3 regions of the Janibacter sp. UYMM211 genome follow, and region 2 is predicted to be linked to each of the others. Evidence: riboswitches for the same ligand, from Rfam matches in the RefSeq annotation. Region 2 holds a riboswitch; each other region holds the start of a gene.
What was found. Region 2 has a riboswitch for S-adenosylmethionine ahead of ABIB53_RS11255 (putative leader peptide). Riboswitches for the same ligand answer to the same signal wherever they lie in the genome.
Positions count from the first base shown of each region.

Region 1 (4,233 bases), on a different contig from region 2:
ACCAGCTGCAGCAGGTCATCCGCCGCGCCGTCGGCGGCTGGGTCGGCGGCAAGATCCGCCGCCGCCCGATGATCATCCCGACGGTCGTCGAGGCCTGAGGCGCACCCCTTCGCCCCGGCACCCCCGAGCTAGCACACCCCCCGAGCTACCACACCCCCCGAGCTACCACGCAGTACTGGTCGTCATCACGACCAGTACTGCGTCGTAGCCGGGTCGGTAGCCGGAGGCGGGCGGAAGGGGGAGTCAGCCCCGCGGGGCGAGGGAGCGGACCGCGGCGACGAGGCGGTCGACGTGCTCGGGGGAGTTCGCCAGACCCAGGCTCGCGCGGACCGCGCTCGTGCTGCTCGAGCCCTGCCGCGCGAGGAGGGCGTCGACGAGGACGTGGGCGCAGAAGCGTCCGTCGCGCACCCCGATGCCGTGCTCGTCGGAGAGCCGGCGAGAGACCTCCTGCGCCGAGCGGCCCTCGACGGTGAAGGTCACGACCGGCGCCCGGTCGTGCGTCGGCCCGAAGATGGAGTGCGTCTGCACCCCGGGGATCGCGTCGAGCCGGCTGACCAGGCCCCGCCCGAGGGTCTCGTCGAGCTCGGCGATGGCCTCGCGGTGCTCCTCGACGACCTCGCACGCGACGGCCAGGGCCACCGCGCCGAGGACGTTCGGGCTGCCGGCCTCGTGGCGGGCGGGCCCGATCTGCCACGTCGTGTCCTCGTCGGAGACCGCGGCCGTCGCACCGCCCCCGGCGAGGTAGGGCTCGGCGGCGTCGAGCCAGTCCGAGCGCCCGACGAGCACGCCCGCGCCGTACGGGGCGTAGATCTTGTGCCCCGAGAAGGCGACGTAGTCGAGCTCCTCGAGCGCGAGGTCGACGGCGCGGTGCTGGACGAGCTGGGCGGCGTCGAGCGCGACCCGGGCGCCGTGCCGGCGGGCGACCGCCGCGATCTGCGCGACCGGCCAGTACTCGCCCGTGACGTTCGACGCGCCGGTGACGACGACGAGCGCGTCGGCGGTGCGCGAGGTCCGCAGCGCCGCGTCGACGACCGAGACCGCCTCGGCCGGGCTCGAGGGCACGGGGAGGCGGACGAGCTGCTCGGCGCGCCACGGCAGGATCGTCGCGTGGTGGTCGGAGCCGAAGACGAAGACCTGCGCGTCCTGCGGCACGACCGAGGCGAGGAGGTTGAAGGAGTCGGTGGTGTTGCGCGTGAAGATCACGTGGTCGTCCGCGCGCGCGCCGACGAAGCGGGCCACGACCTCGCGGGCCTGCTCGTAGCGCGCGCTCGTCACGCGCGAGGCGTAGCCGTTGCCGCGGTGCACCGACGAGTACGTGAGGCTCGCCTCGTCGACGGCGGCCTTGACGGCGACGAAGGCCGAGGTCGAGGCCCCGTGGTCGAGATTCGCGTACTCCACCTCGGCGCCGGACTCGAGCGGGCAGACGAGCCCGTCGGAGACGAGGGCCGGGGTCGACGGCGCGCTCGGGCGGGGTCGCAGCTGGTGCACGGCCGCCAGCGTCGGCTCGGCGGGGCGGGGGAGCGTCGGCGCAGCGGCCGGGGCGAGAGCGGTGGTGGACATGGCATGCCTCCCATGAGGTCTGGGACCTCGGGGCAGCCGGGGTCCGCGCTTGCCGGCGTCGTCTGGCGTCGGCCAGGTCGTCACCCGGAGCACCCCACCGCGGAGGAGGGTTGCCGACCAGCGAGCCGGGGCTTGACGCTGGCACTCATGACCTTGGCCGCGACGATAGCAGCGGGTCGGGGAGCGGCGTCGAGCCCGTCCGGCCCCGTCTTGTCTGCTGAGACCTGGGCGGGGGAGGGGCGTGCTCAGGCGCGTACGAGGAGCGCGAGGACCGCCCCGAGCACGAGGTAGGGGCCGAAGGCGAGGTGCGTGGCCCGGTCCACCCGGCGCAGCACGAGGAGCACGAGCGCAGCGGCACCGCCGAGCGCGAAGGCCGCGTACACGCCGATGGTGAGGGTGCTCCACCCGTACCAGCCGAGCAGCGGGGCGAGGGCGAGCACGAGCTTCGCGTCGCCCATCCCGATGCCGCGCGAGCCGAGGACGAGGCTGACGAGCACGAAGGCACCGCCGACGCCCGCCGTGGCGACGAGCGCCCGACGCAGATCGTCCCACTGCCCGGACGTCGCCGCGGCGAGGGCGAGGAGCGCGAGGACGGCGGCCGCGAAGGGGAGCGTGAGGGCGTTGGGCAGCCGGTGGACGTCCGCGTCGACCGCGAGCAGGAGCAGGCCGACCGGGGCGAGGAGCGCGGTCGCCGCCGCGGCGGCGAGCGGCTCGTCGCGGGAGACCCAGACGAGGGCGGCCGCGAGCGCCGGCACCGCCGGCACGAGCCACCCGTGGGCGGGCAGCGGAGCCGTCTCGTCGGGGCGTCGGTAGGTGCCCGAGCGGCCCCACCTCCACGCGAGGGGCATGCCCACGAGCGCGACGGCGAGCGCGACGAGGACATGGGGCACGCACGCAGGGTATGCGGGCGCCGGTGGCTCTCCCCGGCGCCGTCCACACCCCCGTCGCCCGGGATCGGTGCGCCCTGGTGCGCGTGTGACACGTGTGAAAGGGGTGGCGATCGCCTAGCCTGCGAGCATGGCAACACGTAACGGCACCCCCGCGCGCCCGCGTGGGGGATCCACCCGCGCACCCGGTCGCACGGCCGCGACCAAGGGCCCGGGGCGGTCCACGGGCACCAAGGCCCGGTCCTCCTCGCGCTCCTCCGGCCGCACCGGCTCGAAGGGGTCGGGCACGACCTCTGCGAAGGGGGGAGGTCTCCCGCTCCCGCTCGCCGCCGTGCGCAGCACGTGGATGGGAGTCGCCGGCGCCGCCGGCGCCGGTGCCCGTCGGGTGGGCCACCAGGCCGGCCAGATCGAGCCCGAGCACCGTCGTGACGGTCTCGGCTTCACCCTCGTCGCGCTCGCTGTCGTCGTCGCCGCCGTCGAGTGGTGGGGCCTGCAGGGCGGGCTCGCCGATCTCGTGCACGCCGTGGCCGCAGGGACCTTCGGCCGCGTCGCCTACGCCCTCCCGCTCGTCCTCGTCCTCGCCGGGTGGCGCCTGCTGCGCGGCGCCGACGACGCGACGAGCGCCCGGCTCGGCTTCGGCCTGGCCCTGCTCTCGCTGTCGGTCTGCGGTCTGACGCACATCGCCCGCGGCATCCCGCAGCCCCCCGACGGCGCCGGCCCGATGCGCGACGCCGGCGGCATCGTCGGCTTCCTCGCCTCCGACCCGCTCGCCACCGGGCTCACCGTGTGGCCGACGGCGATCATCCTCGTGCTGCTCGGCACCTTCTCGCTCCTGCTCGTCACGGGCACGCCCCTGCACGAGATCCCCACCCGGGCCGCCTACCTGCGGGCCGTCTTCACCGGCGCCCCGCCGCAGCCGCACAACGAGGTCGAGAGCACGCCGGCGGCCGCCCGTGCCGTGCAGGCCGCCCGCAAGCGCCGCTTCGACGAGCTCGACGAGCGCGACGGCGACACCGCCTTCGACCAGGCCGCCCAGGTCTCGCCCGCGGAGAAGGCACGCCGCCGGCGGGCCGCGAAGGCCGAGTCCGACGCCGCGAAGGCGGCCGAGGCCGCCGCGGCAGAGGAGGCCGCCGCCCCGGAGGCCCCGGCGAAGGGGGGCCCGCGCCCCGGCGAGAAGCGCTCGACCGGCAACGGCGTCGTCGCCCCGGTCGCCAAGGACAAGACCCCGCTGCAGGCGCCCCCGACGACCCAGCTGCCGCAGCGCGTCGAGCAGCTCGCCCTCGCCGGCGACGTCACCTACACGCTGCCCGACTCGGCGGCGCTCAAGGCCGGCTCGCCGCACAAGGAGCGCTCCGCCGCCAACGACCAGGTCGTCGACGCCCTGACCAACGTCCTCGACGAGTTCGGCATCGACGCGCAGGTCACCGGCTTCCACCGCGGCCCCACCGTCACCCGGTACGTCGTCGAGCTGGGCCCCGGCGTCAAGGTCGAGCGCGTCACCGCGCTCAGCAAGAACATCGCCTACGCCGTGGCCTCGGCCGACGTGCGCATCCTCAGCCCCATCCCGGGCAAGTCGGCCATCGGCATCGAGATCCCGAACGCCGACAAGGAGATGGTCTGCCTCGGCGACGTGCTGCGCAGCGACGTCGCACGGACCAACGAGCACCCGATGGTCATGGGTGTCGGCAAGGACGTCGAGGGCGGGTACGTCATCGCCAACCTCGCGAAGATGCCCCACATCCTCGTCGCCGGCGCGACGGGCTCCGGCAAGTCGAGCTTCGTCAAC
Region 1 covers NZ_JBEPOY010000002.1:727,949-732,181, forward strand. The annotation lists gene ABIB53_RS08595 (ribonuclease J) at 1-98, shown strand, start outside; gene ABIB53_RS08600 (aminotransferase class V-fold PLP-dependent enzyme) at 244-1,560, opposite strand; SAM riboswitch class IV at 1,601-1,713, opposite strand; gene ABIB53_RS08605 (prepilin peptidase) at 1,806-2,450, opposite strand; gene ABIB53_RS08610 (FtsK/SpoIIIE family DNA translocase) at 2,578-4,233, shown strand, end outside.
Region 1: it holds a riboswitch for S-adenosylmethionine, as region 2 does, so the genes downstream of both, ABIB53_RS08600 (aminotransferase class V-fold PLP-dependent enzyme) here and ABIB53_RS11255 (putative leader peptide) in region 2, are expected to answer to the same signal.

Region 2 (4,233 bases):
ACGTGGCGCAGCTCGATGCTCGAGGTCACGACGACCCCTCCTTCGCGAGGTCGTTGTACTCGTTGGTGTAGATCTGCGAGGGGTCGAGCTCGCCCGCCGCGACGATGCCGCTGCTCTCCAGCCAGTCCGACCACTGGGTGAAGTCGGTGTCGCTGATGACCCCGCCGCGGGCGGGGATGCCCGTGCTCTTCCAGTACCGCAGGTTGGCGGTCGTCTCGTTGCGGTCGCGCGCCTCGACGATCTGGGTGAAGCGGGCGATGACGTCGGCGCGGGGCGTCGTGCGGGCCCACTCGATGGCCTTCGCGACCCCGGTCGTCAGCTCTCGGGTGGCCTGGGGGTGCTGCGCGATGAAGTCGTCGCGCAGCACGTACTGCCCGCCGTTGATCGGTCCGACGACCTCGGTGTCGCGGAAGAGCTCACGGATGTCGCCCTGGGCCTTCGCGTGGTCCTGGAGGATCCCGCCGAGCGCGCCGGCGTCGACCTGCCCGCGTCGGACGGCCTCCTCGGTGTCGTTGGGCGGCAGGACGACGAGCTGGACCTGGTCGATCTCGCTCTGCGACAGCCCGGACGTCGTCAGCCACGTGTCGATCGCCGCCTCGGTTTGGGCGCCCAGCGTGTTGACCGCGATCTTCTTGCCGACGAGGTCGCGGGGCCGGCGGATGGCGCTGTCCTTGCGGACGTAGACCCCCTGGTAGGACCTCGCGTCCGAGCCGTAGTAGTTGACGACGGCGGTGATCGGGGAGCCCGCCTCGACGAGCTTGACGATGGCGCCCGAGAAGGCGCCGCCGATGTCGGTCTGACCGGTCGCGACGGACTGGATGTCCTGCGGGCCGCTGGTCGTCGCGCCGACGTACTTGAGCTGGACGCGATCGAGGTAGCCGAGGTCGTCGGCGAGCTCGGGCCAGGTGACGGCGTTGGCACTGCCCTGGTAGCGCACGGTCGTGTGCGCTCCCTCCTCCTGCGACTGCGCGTCGCTCGTGGGCAGGGCGCACCCGGCGGCCAGGCTCGTCGTCAGGGCGAGGAGCGCGCCGGCGGACAGGACGGAGCGGCGGGTCGTGGTGCGCATCAGGCCGCCCGCTCCACGCCGTGCGCGCGGTCGGCGGCCGCGACGAGCGATCGCCCGGCGACGCCGTCGAGGAAGACCCGGGTGACCTCGCGAAGGGGGGCGGCGGCGGACTCGTCGAGGAGGATCTCACCGCCGTCGAGCAGGTGCACCTCGTCGGCCCGCACGAACCATCCGGGGGTGATCGCGCTCGGCGCCAGGCTGGCCAGCACCGGCCGCAGCGCGTAGTCGACGGACAGGACGTGCGCGGGGCTGCCTCCGGTGGCCACGGGCAGGACGACCTTGCCGCGCAGCGCGTCCTGGGGCAGCAGGTCGAGGAAGGTCTTGAGCAGACCGCTGTAGGCCGCCTTGTAGACCGGGGTGCTCACGACGACGGCGTCGGCGCTCGCGATCGTCGCGACCGCGGCGGCGACGTCGGGGTGGGTGGTGTCGGCTCGCAGGAGCGGCTCGGCGGGCAGGTCGCGCAGGACGACGGGCAGGGTGAGATGCCCGGCGCGCTGGACCCAGCGCGAGAGGTGGGTGAGCACGCCGTCGGTGCGCGATGTCGTCGACGGACTGCTCGAGATGGTGGCGACGAGAGCCATGGGGATGCCTTCCTGGGCATGGGGGGTCGTCGGACGTCGGCGGGTACCGGACGGCCGTGGTGCGGTGAGGGTGCGGGCGACCCAGGGGCGCTGGGTCAGGGGTGACGGGCACGCCACGCTGACCGGGCCGCGGGGCGACCGGTCGATGGTGGGGTGCTACGTCTGCTGCGTCAGCGGCGACAGAGCGCGCTGCTGACGCGGAGCAGGTCGACGTGCCGTCGCTCGACGTGCCGGCAGCTGCGCCGGCCCGTGGTGCGGGTCGTGTCGGTGCTCATGTGGTGCCCGTCCTCGTCTCGAGGCCGTGGGGCCTCGCGCTTGCCCCTGCCACGTCGGCAGGGGCCAGGTCCTCACCCGGAGCACCCCACCGCGAGATGGAGGGTTGCTGTCCAGCGAGCCGGGGCTTGGCGCTGGAGCTCATGACCTGCGAGGAACCTAGCGCGCGATCAAGTCCTATCGCAACAGTAGGGATTGGTGTCTCGCATCTCGGACCGCCTACGGACGCAGGACGACCCGCCGGCGGTGTGCCGGCGGGTCGTCCTCGTCATGACGTGGGTCGGGCGTGTCAGTCTTCGTCGGCCCGGGCCCCGCCGCGGGCGCGCTCCTCCATGCTCAGCCCGCTGTCGTGAGCCGAGTCGGTGCGCATCTGGGGCAGGTCGCCGGTGTTGCCCTGCTCCTCGCGGATGGCGCTCAGCTCGGCCTCGTCGGCGGCGCCGAGCTCGTAGAGACGTCCGCTGCGCCAGTCGGCCAGGTAGTCGCGCATCTCGCTCTTGAGCTCGGGCAGGAGGAAGTACAGCCCGAGGAGGTTGATGAAGCCGCACATGAAGAGGAAGGCGTCGGTGAGGGTGAGCACCGAGCCGAAGGTGAGCACCGTGCCGATGACCGTGAAGGAGACGAAGATCAGCTTGTAGGTGAGCAGGCTCGGCCGCGACGGGCCGAAGAAGTACTCCCAGGCCTTCTCGCCGTAGTAGCTCCACGTGATGAGCGTGGAGAAGGCGAAGAGCGCCACCATGACGGCGAGGATCACCGGGAACTGCGGCAGGAAGGTGGCGAAGGCGTCGCTGGTGAGGAGCACGCCGTCGGGCGCGCCGCCACCCGCCTTGACCTGGTCGATGCCCTCGCGCCACGACGGCGGGTTCGCGATGACGATGGTCAGGGCGGTCATCGTGCACACGATGACCGTGTCGATGAAGGGCTCGAGGAGGGCGACGAAGCCCTCGGAGACGGGGCGGGTGGTCTTCACGGCCGAGTGCGCGATCGGGGCCGATCCCAGACCGGCCTCGTTGGAGAAGGCCGCGCGCTGGAAGCCGACGATGAGGACGCCGACGAGGCCGCCGAGCCCGGCCTCCGGGGTGAAGGCGCCGCTGACGATGTCGCCGAGGGCGCCGGGGACCTGGCTGATGTTCGAGCCGATGACGAGCAGGCACGCCGCGACGTAGCCGATGCCCATGACCGGGACGAGCTTCGAGGTCACCGCGGCGATCGAGGTGATGCCGCCGAGGATCACCGCGCCGATGAGCGCGGCCAGGGCCAGGCCGAAGACGAGCGCGGACCCGTCGGAGCCGAGGAAGCCGTCGGCGCCACCGGTCACCTCGCGAGCCTGGGCGAAGGTCTGGTTGGCCTGGAACATGTTGCCGCCGCCGACCCCGAAGAAGAAGATCGCGATGGCGAAGGCGCCGGTCATGATCGCGGCGGGGACCCGGCCGAACCGGCCGTACGCGACCGGCAGGTACTTGAAGGGGCCGCCGGAGATCGAGCCGTCGGGGTTGACGGTGCGGTACTTCACGCCAAGCGTGCACTCCGCGAACTTCGTCGCCATGCCGAGCAGACCGCAGACGACCATCCAGAAGGTCGCACCCGCCCCACCGAGGGCGAGAGCCGCGCCGACGCCGGCGATGTTGCCGAGGCCGACGGTGCCGGACAACGCCGACGAGAGAGCCTGGAAGTGCGTGATCTCACCGGGGTCGTCCGGGCGCGAGAACTTGCCGCGGACCACCTCGAGGGACAGCCGCGCGCCGCGCACCTGCACGACGCCGAGGTAGGCCGTGATGATGACGCCCGCGGCGACGAGCCAGAGGACGACGAGGGGCAGCTCGGAGCCCCCGGGGAGCGGGACGGCGTAGAAGACGACGGAGGACAGCCAGTCGGCGAAGGGGCCGACGACGTCGTTGACCGCCTCCTCGAATCCTCGCAGGCCACCGCTGTCAGCGGCAGGGACGGGCAGGACGGACGACGCTTGTGGCGGGGTCATGCCGATCCACGCAACCTTAGTCGTGGGCGCAGATCAACGGGTGAGACCGAGACGTTGCCCGGCTGTGACCCGGGTTCCGGGTCGCGGGCGACCGCGCGGCCGGGTCAGCGGTGGGCGCCGGTGACGAGCCAGGCGTCGCTGCGCAGGCGCCACCACAGCGTCGCCCAGCGCACGAGCATGAAGCCGCTGAAGGCGACCCAGAGGACGACCATCGCCGAGGTCGCCGTGTGCCCCTGGCCCAGGTGGCGGGCGAGCAGGACGAGCGGGACGTAGGCGAGCAGGACGACCGTCGAGGCCCCGGCGAGCCAGCGCCCGTCGCCGGCCCCGATGAGGATGCC
Region 2 covers NZ_JBEPOY010000004.1:16,785-21,017, forward strand. The annotation lists gene ABIB53_RS11240 (ABC transporter ATP-binding protein) at 1-29, opposite strand, end outside; gene ABIB53_RS11245 (ABC transporter substrate-binding protein) at 26-1,066, opposite strand; gene ssuE (NADPH-dependent FMN reductase) at 1,066-1,647, opposite strand; gene ABIB53_RS11255 (putative leader peptide) at 1,818-1,922, opposite strand; SAM riboswitch class IV at 1,954-2,069, opposite strand; gene ABIB53_RS11260 (alanine/glycine:cation symporter family protein) at 2,210-3,895, opposite strand; gene ABIB53_RS11265 (MATE family efflux transporter) at 4,000-4,233, opposite strand, start outside.

Region 3 (4,233 bases), on a different contig from region 2:
AGGACCCCCTCGAGCGCCCGTCGTCGTGACCGCGTCCCGTGGTACCACCCGGTGCCGAAGGGGTGCACCGCCGCGGACCCGGGGAAGGGCTGCAGCGCGCCGACCTGCGCGCTCGGCGTGCCGACCTCGGCGACGAGCCGGTGCAGCTGGGTCAGCCCGGCGGCCACGCTCACCTGCTGACCGGTGACCGCCCGCAGCACCGCTTCGAAGGGGGTGGGGGTGCCCGGCAGCCGGATGCCCGGGCGCCGCGCGACGAGGGGAGCGAGCACCGGGACCGTGCGCAGGTGCGCGTCGACCTCGGCGGGATCGGTGTCGAGGTCGAGCATGCGCCGCAGGACGGCGACGGCCGCGTCGTGGTCGGCGGCGTCGGCGAGCTCGAGCCGGGCGGCGAGCCGGTCCTGGCCCGGGTCGTCGCGCAGCTCGACGAGCGTCGAGCCGTGAGGGAGCGCCAGCGCGAGCCGGTAGCGCTCGTCGTCGACGACCTCGACGCCGTCGAGCGCGTGGTAGCGGTACCAGTCGAGCAGCCCCTGCCAGTCGAGCGGCGGCTCGTAGCCGAGCGTCGTGTCGACCGTGACGGGGCCGCCGACGTGCTCGCGGGTGTCGCGGTCGGCGGGCATGGGTCGATCCTGCCCAGGAGCAGGCCCTACCCTTGGCTCTCGTGCTTGTGCCGTTGACCACGATCGTCCTGGTCGCCTCCCTCGTCCTCGCCGTGGTCGCCGGCGCCTACACGGCCCTCGACCGCGTCATCGACGACCGGCTGCTGCTCGTCGCCGCCGTCGTCGAGCTGCTCCTCGTCGTCCAGGCCGTCGTCGCCTGCGTCGTCGCGGGGCAGGTCCGCACCCCCGGCGAGGGGCCGACGATGGCCGCGTACGCGGTCACCCTGCCGCTCGTGCCGCCGGCGCTCGCGTACCTCGCCATCAAGGAGAAGTCGCGCTGGGCGATGGGTGCCGTCCTCGGGGGCGCCCTCGTCGTCGCGGTGATGACCCTGCGCATCCAGCAGATCTGGACCGTCCATGCGTGAGGCGACGGGGGAGCGCACCGGCCGTCCGGTGCGCAGCGGCCCCGGTCTGCTCCTCGTCATCGCCTACGGCACCCTCGCGCTCGCGGCCACGGGCCGCTCGACCCTCCAGGTCCTCGAGTACTTCGACCGCGCGCCGCTGGCCTACCTGCTGAGCGCGCTCGCCGCGCTCGTCTACGTCGTCGCGACGTGGGCCCTGCTCACCGACCGGCGCCCCGTCGCCTCCGCGACGATCACGGTCGAGGCCGTCGGCGTCCTGCTCGTCGGGGCGCTGTCCTACCTCGCGCCCGACCTCTTCCCGGACAAGACGGTGTGGTCGCACTTCGGCTCCGGCTACGGCTTCCTGCCGCTCGTCCTCCCCTTCGTCGGGCTGTGGTGGCTGCGCCGCACGGCCCCGGCGGGCGCGCCCACCACATCCTGAGACGCGCCCTGTCGCGCCGCGAGGACGCGGGCTAGCCTGCCCGCAGGTCAAGAGCACCAGCGTCAAGCCCCGGCTCGCTGGTCGGCAACCCTCCATCCGCGGTGGGGTGCCCCGGGAGACGACCTGGTCCGTGAGCACCCGCCCACGGTCAAGCGCGATGACACCAGGAGAACCCTCATGTCCGACCCCACGACGTGGCACTTCGAGACGCAGCAGATCCACGCCGGGCAGAGCCCCGACCCGACGACCGGCGCCCGCGCGCTGCCGATCTACCAGACGACGAGCTACCAGTTCGACTCCACCGAGCACGCCGCGAACCTCTTCGGGCTCAAGGAGCTCGGCAACATCTACACCCGCCTGATGAACCCGACGACGGACGTCGTCGAGCAGCGCATCGCCGCGCTCGAAGGGGGAGTCGGCGCCCTCCTCGTCGCGTCCGGCCAGGCCGCGACGACCTTCGCCATCCTCAACGTCGCCGAGGCCGGCGACCACGTCGTGGCCAGCCCGGCGCTGTACGGCGGCACGTACAACCTCCTCGGCTCGACCCTGCCCCGTTACGGCATCGAGGTGACCTTCGTGCAGGACGCGGCGGACCTCCAGCAGTGGCGCGACGCGGCGAAGGAGAACACCAAGCTCTTCTTCGGCGAGACGATCTCCAACCCCAGCGGCGAGATCCTCGACGTCGAGGGGGTCGCCGGGGTCGCCCACGAGCTCGGGCTGCCGCTCGTCGTCGACAACACCGTCGCGACGCCCTACGTCCTGCGCCCGATCGAGCACGGCGCCGACGTCGTCGTGCACTCGGCGACGAAGTACCTCGGCGGGCACGGCACGACGATCGCCGGTGCGATCGTCGACGCCGGGACCTTCGACTACGCGCTGCACCCGCAGCGCTTCCCGTCCTACAACGAGCCGGACGAGAGCTACCACGGGCTGCGCTACGGACCGGACCTCGGCGTCGGCAGCGCCTTCGGGGCCAACCTGTCCTTCATCCTCAAGGCGCGGGTGCAGCTGCTGCGCGACCTCGGTTCGGCGGTCTCGCCCTTCAACGCCTTCCTCGTCGCGCAGGGCATCGAGACGCTCTCGCTGCGCATCGAGCGGCACCTGGAGAACACGCGCGCCGTCGCCGACTTCCTCGTCGGTCACCCGCAGGTCGAGCACGTCACCTGGGCGTCCCTGCCCGACCACAAGCACCACGCCCTCGCGCAGAAGTACGCGCCGAAGGGTGCTGGCGCCGTGCTCACCTTCGAGATCGTCGGCGGCGAGGAGGCGGGTCGCCGCTTCGTCGAGGGGCTGACCCTGCACAGCCACGTCGCGAACATCGGCGACGTGCGCAGCCTGGCGATCCACCCGTGGTCGACGACGCACAGCCAGGGCAGCGACGAGGGTCGCTACGCGGCCGGTGTCTCGCCGGGCCTCGTGCGCCTGGCCGTCGGCATCGAGCACGTCGACGACATCGTCGCCGACCTCGAGCGGGGCTTCGCCGCGGCCGCGGGCGAGGCGCAGGAGCGCGCCGCGAGCTGACGTCATGACGAAGGGGGGACCCACCCGGTGGTGGGTCCCCCCTTCGTCGTCAGCGGGCTGGGCCCGCCCGAGATGTCGACGCGAGCGCTGGTTGCAACCCGAGCAGGTGCGAACGTCTGGGGTGGTCTCCCGAGATGTTGGCGCGAGCGCTGGTTGTAACCCGAGCAGGTGCGAACGTCTCGGGTGGTCTCCCGAGATGTTGGCGCGAGCGCTGGTTGCAACCCGAGCAGGTGCGAACGTCTCGGGTGGTCTCGAGGCTCGGGCGCAGGCGCCCTCGCACCTCGACCGACGAGGGCCTGTGGACAACTCGGTCGGCCGGGGTGGCGGGTCGACCTAGCGTTCGGGGATGACACGGCTGACCATCAGCGCCGAGGCGATCGCCGCGCTCGGCGACCGGCTCGAGGAGATCGCGACCCACCTGGAGGAGCGGTCGGCGCAGACGCGGGGAGCGGGCGACGTCGACCACGGCTTCGTCGACCGGGTGGCCGAGGAGGCGGTCGACCGGGTCTACGGCGACTTCGAGCACGCCCGGGTCACGCTGTGCGCTCAGCTCACCTCGCTCGCCCGCCTGGCCCGCTCCGCGGGCGCCTGCTACGTCGACACCGACGACATGGTGCGCCGCTCGGTGACACCGACCTTCGAGCGCGGGACGAAGGTCGGCACCCTGTGACCGGCTACGACTGGACCGCGCGCGACATCCTCGCGCTCGACCCCTACCGCGTCGACCTCGCCGCGACCGACGCCGTCGCCGCCCTCGGCAGCGACCTCACGACCGTCGAGGACAACGTCGCGCTCGTCGCCGAGCTCCTCGGGCAGGTGAGCACTCACGGGGTATGGGAGTCGCCGTCGGGCGAGACCTTCGCCCGCGAGGTGGGTGACGTCCCGGTGATCCTGCGGCAGGTCGGGGCGCGCATGGGCGGCGCGGGCGAGAGCATCACCCGCTACTCGCGGACGCTGCGCACCACCCAGGAGGAGATGGAGCGCACGGCCGCTGCGCACGAGCGCACGTGCAGCACCCTGGCCGAGATCGACCGCCAGCTCGCCCTCTACGCACCCCACCCGGCCGAGGAGGCGCTGCGGGCCCGACGCGCCGAGGCCCACCGCGAGGTCCTCGCCCACGAGAGCGCCTACGCCGCCGCGAGCGAGGACGCCCGGCGCGACGAGGCCGTGCTCGCCGCCGACCTCGACGAGGTGTGCACCGATCTCGCCGACCCGCGCGGCTACGACGCGCTCGAGAGCACCCGAGACCTCGGGCGCAGCGCGGTCTTCACGG
Region 3 covers NZ_JBEPOY010000001.1:268,355-272,587, reverse strand. The annotation lists gene ABIB53_RS01225 (DNA-3-methyladenine glycosylase family protein) at 1-617, opposite strand, end outside; gene ABIB53_RS01220 (hypothetical protein) at 671-1,021, shown strand; gene ABIB53_RS01215 (hypothetical protein) at 1,014-1,439, shown strand; SAM riboswitch class IV at 1,485-1,600, shown strand; gene ABIB53_RS01210 (bifunctional o-acetylhomoserine/o-acetylserine sulfhydrylase) at 1,617-2,960, shown strand; gene ABIB53_RS01205 (hypothetical protein) at 3,307-3,630, shown strand; gene ABIB53_RS01200 (hypothetical protein) at 3,627-4,233, shown strand, end outside.
Region 3: it holds a riboswitch for S-adenosylmethionine, as region 2 does, so the genes downstream of both, ABIB53_RS01210 (bifunctional o-acetylhomoserine/o-acetylserine sulfhydrylase) here and ABIB53_RS11255 (putative leader peptide) in region 2, are expected to answer to the same signal.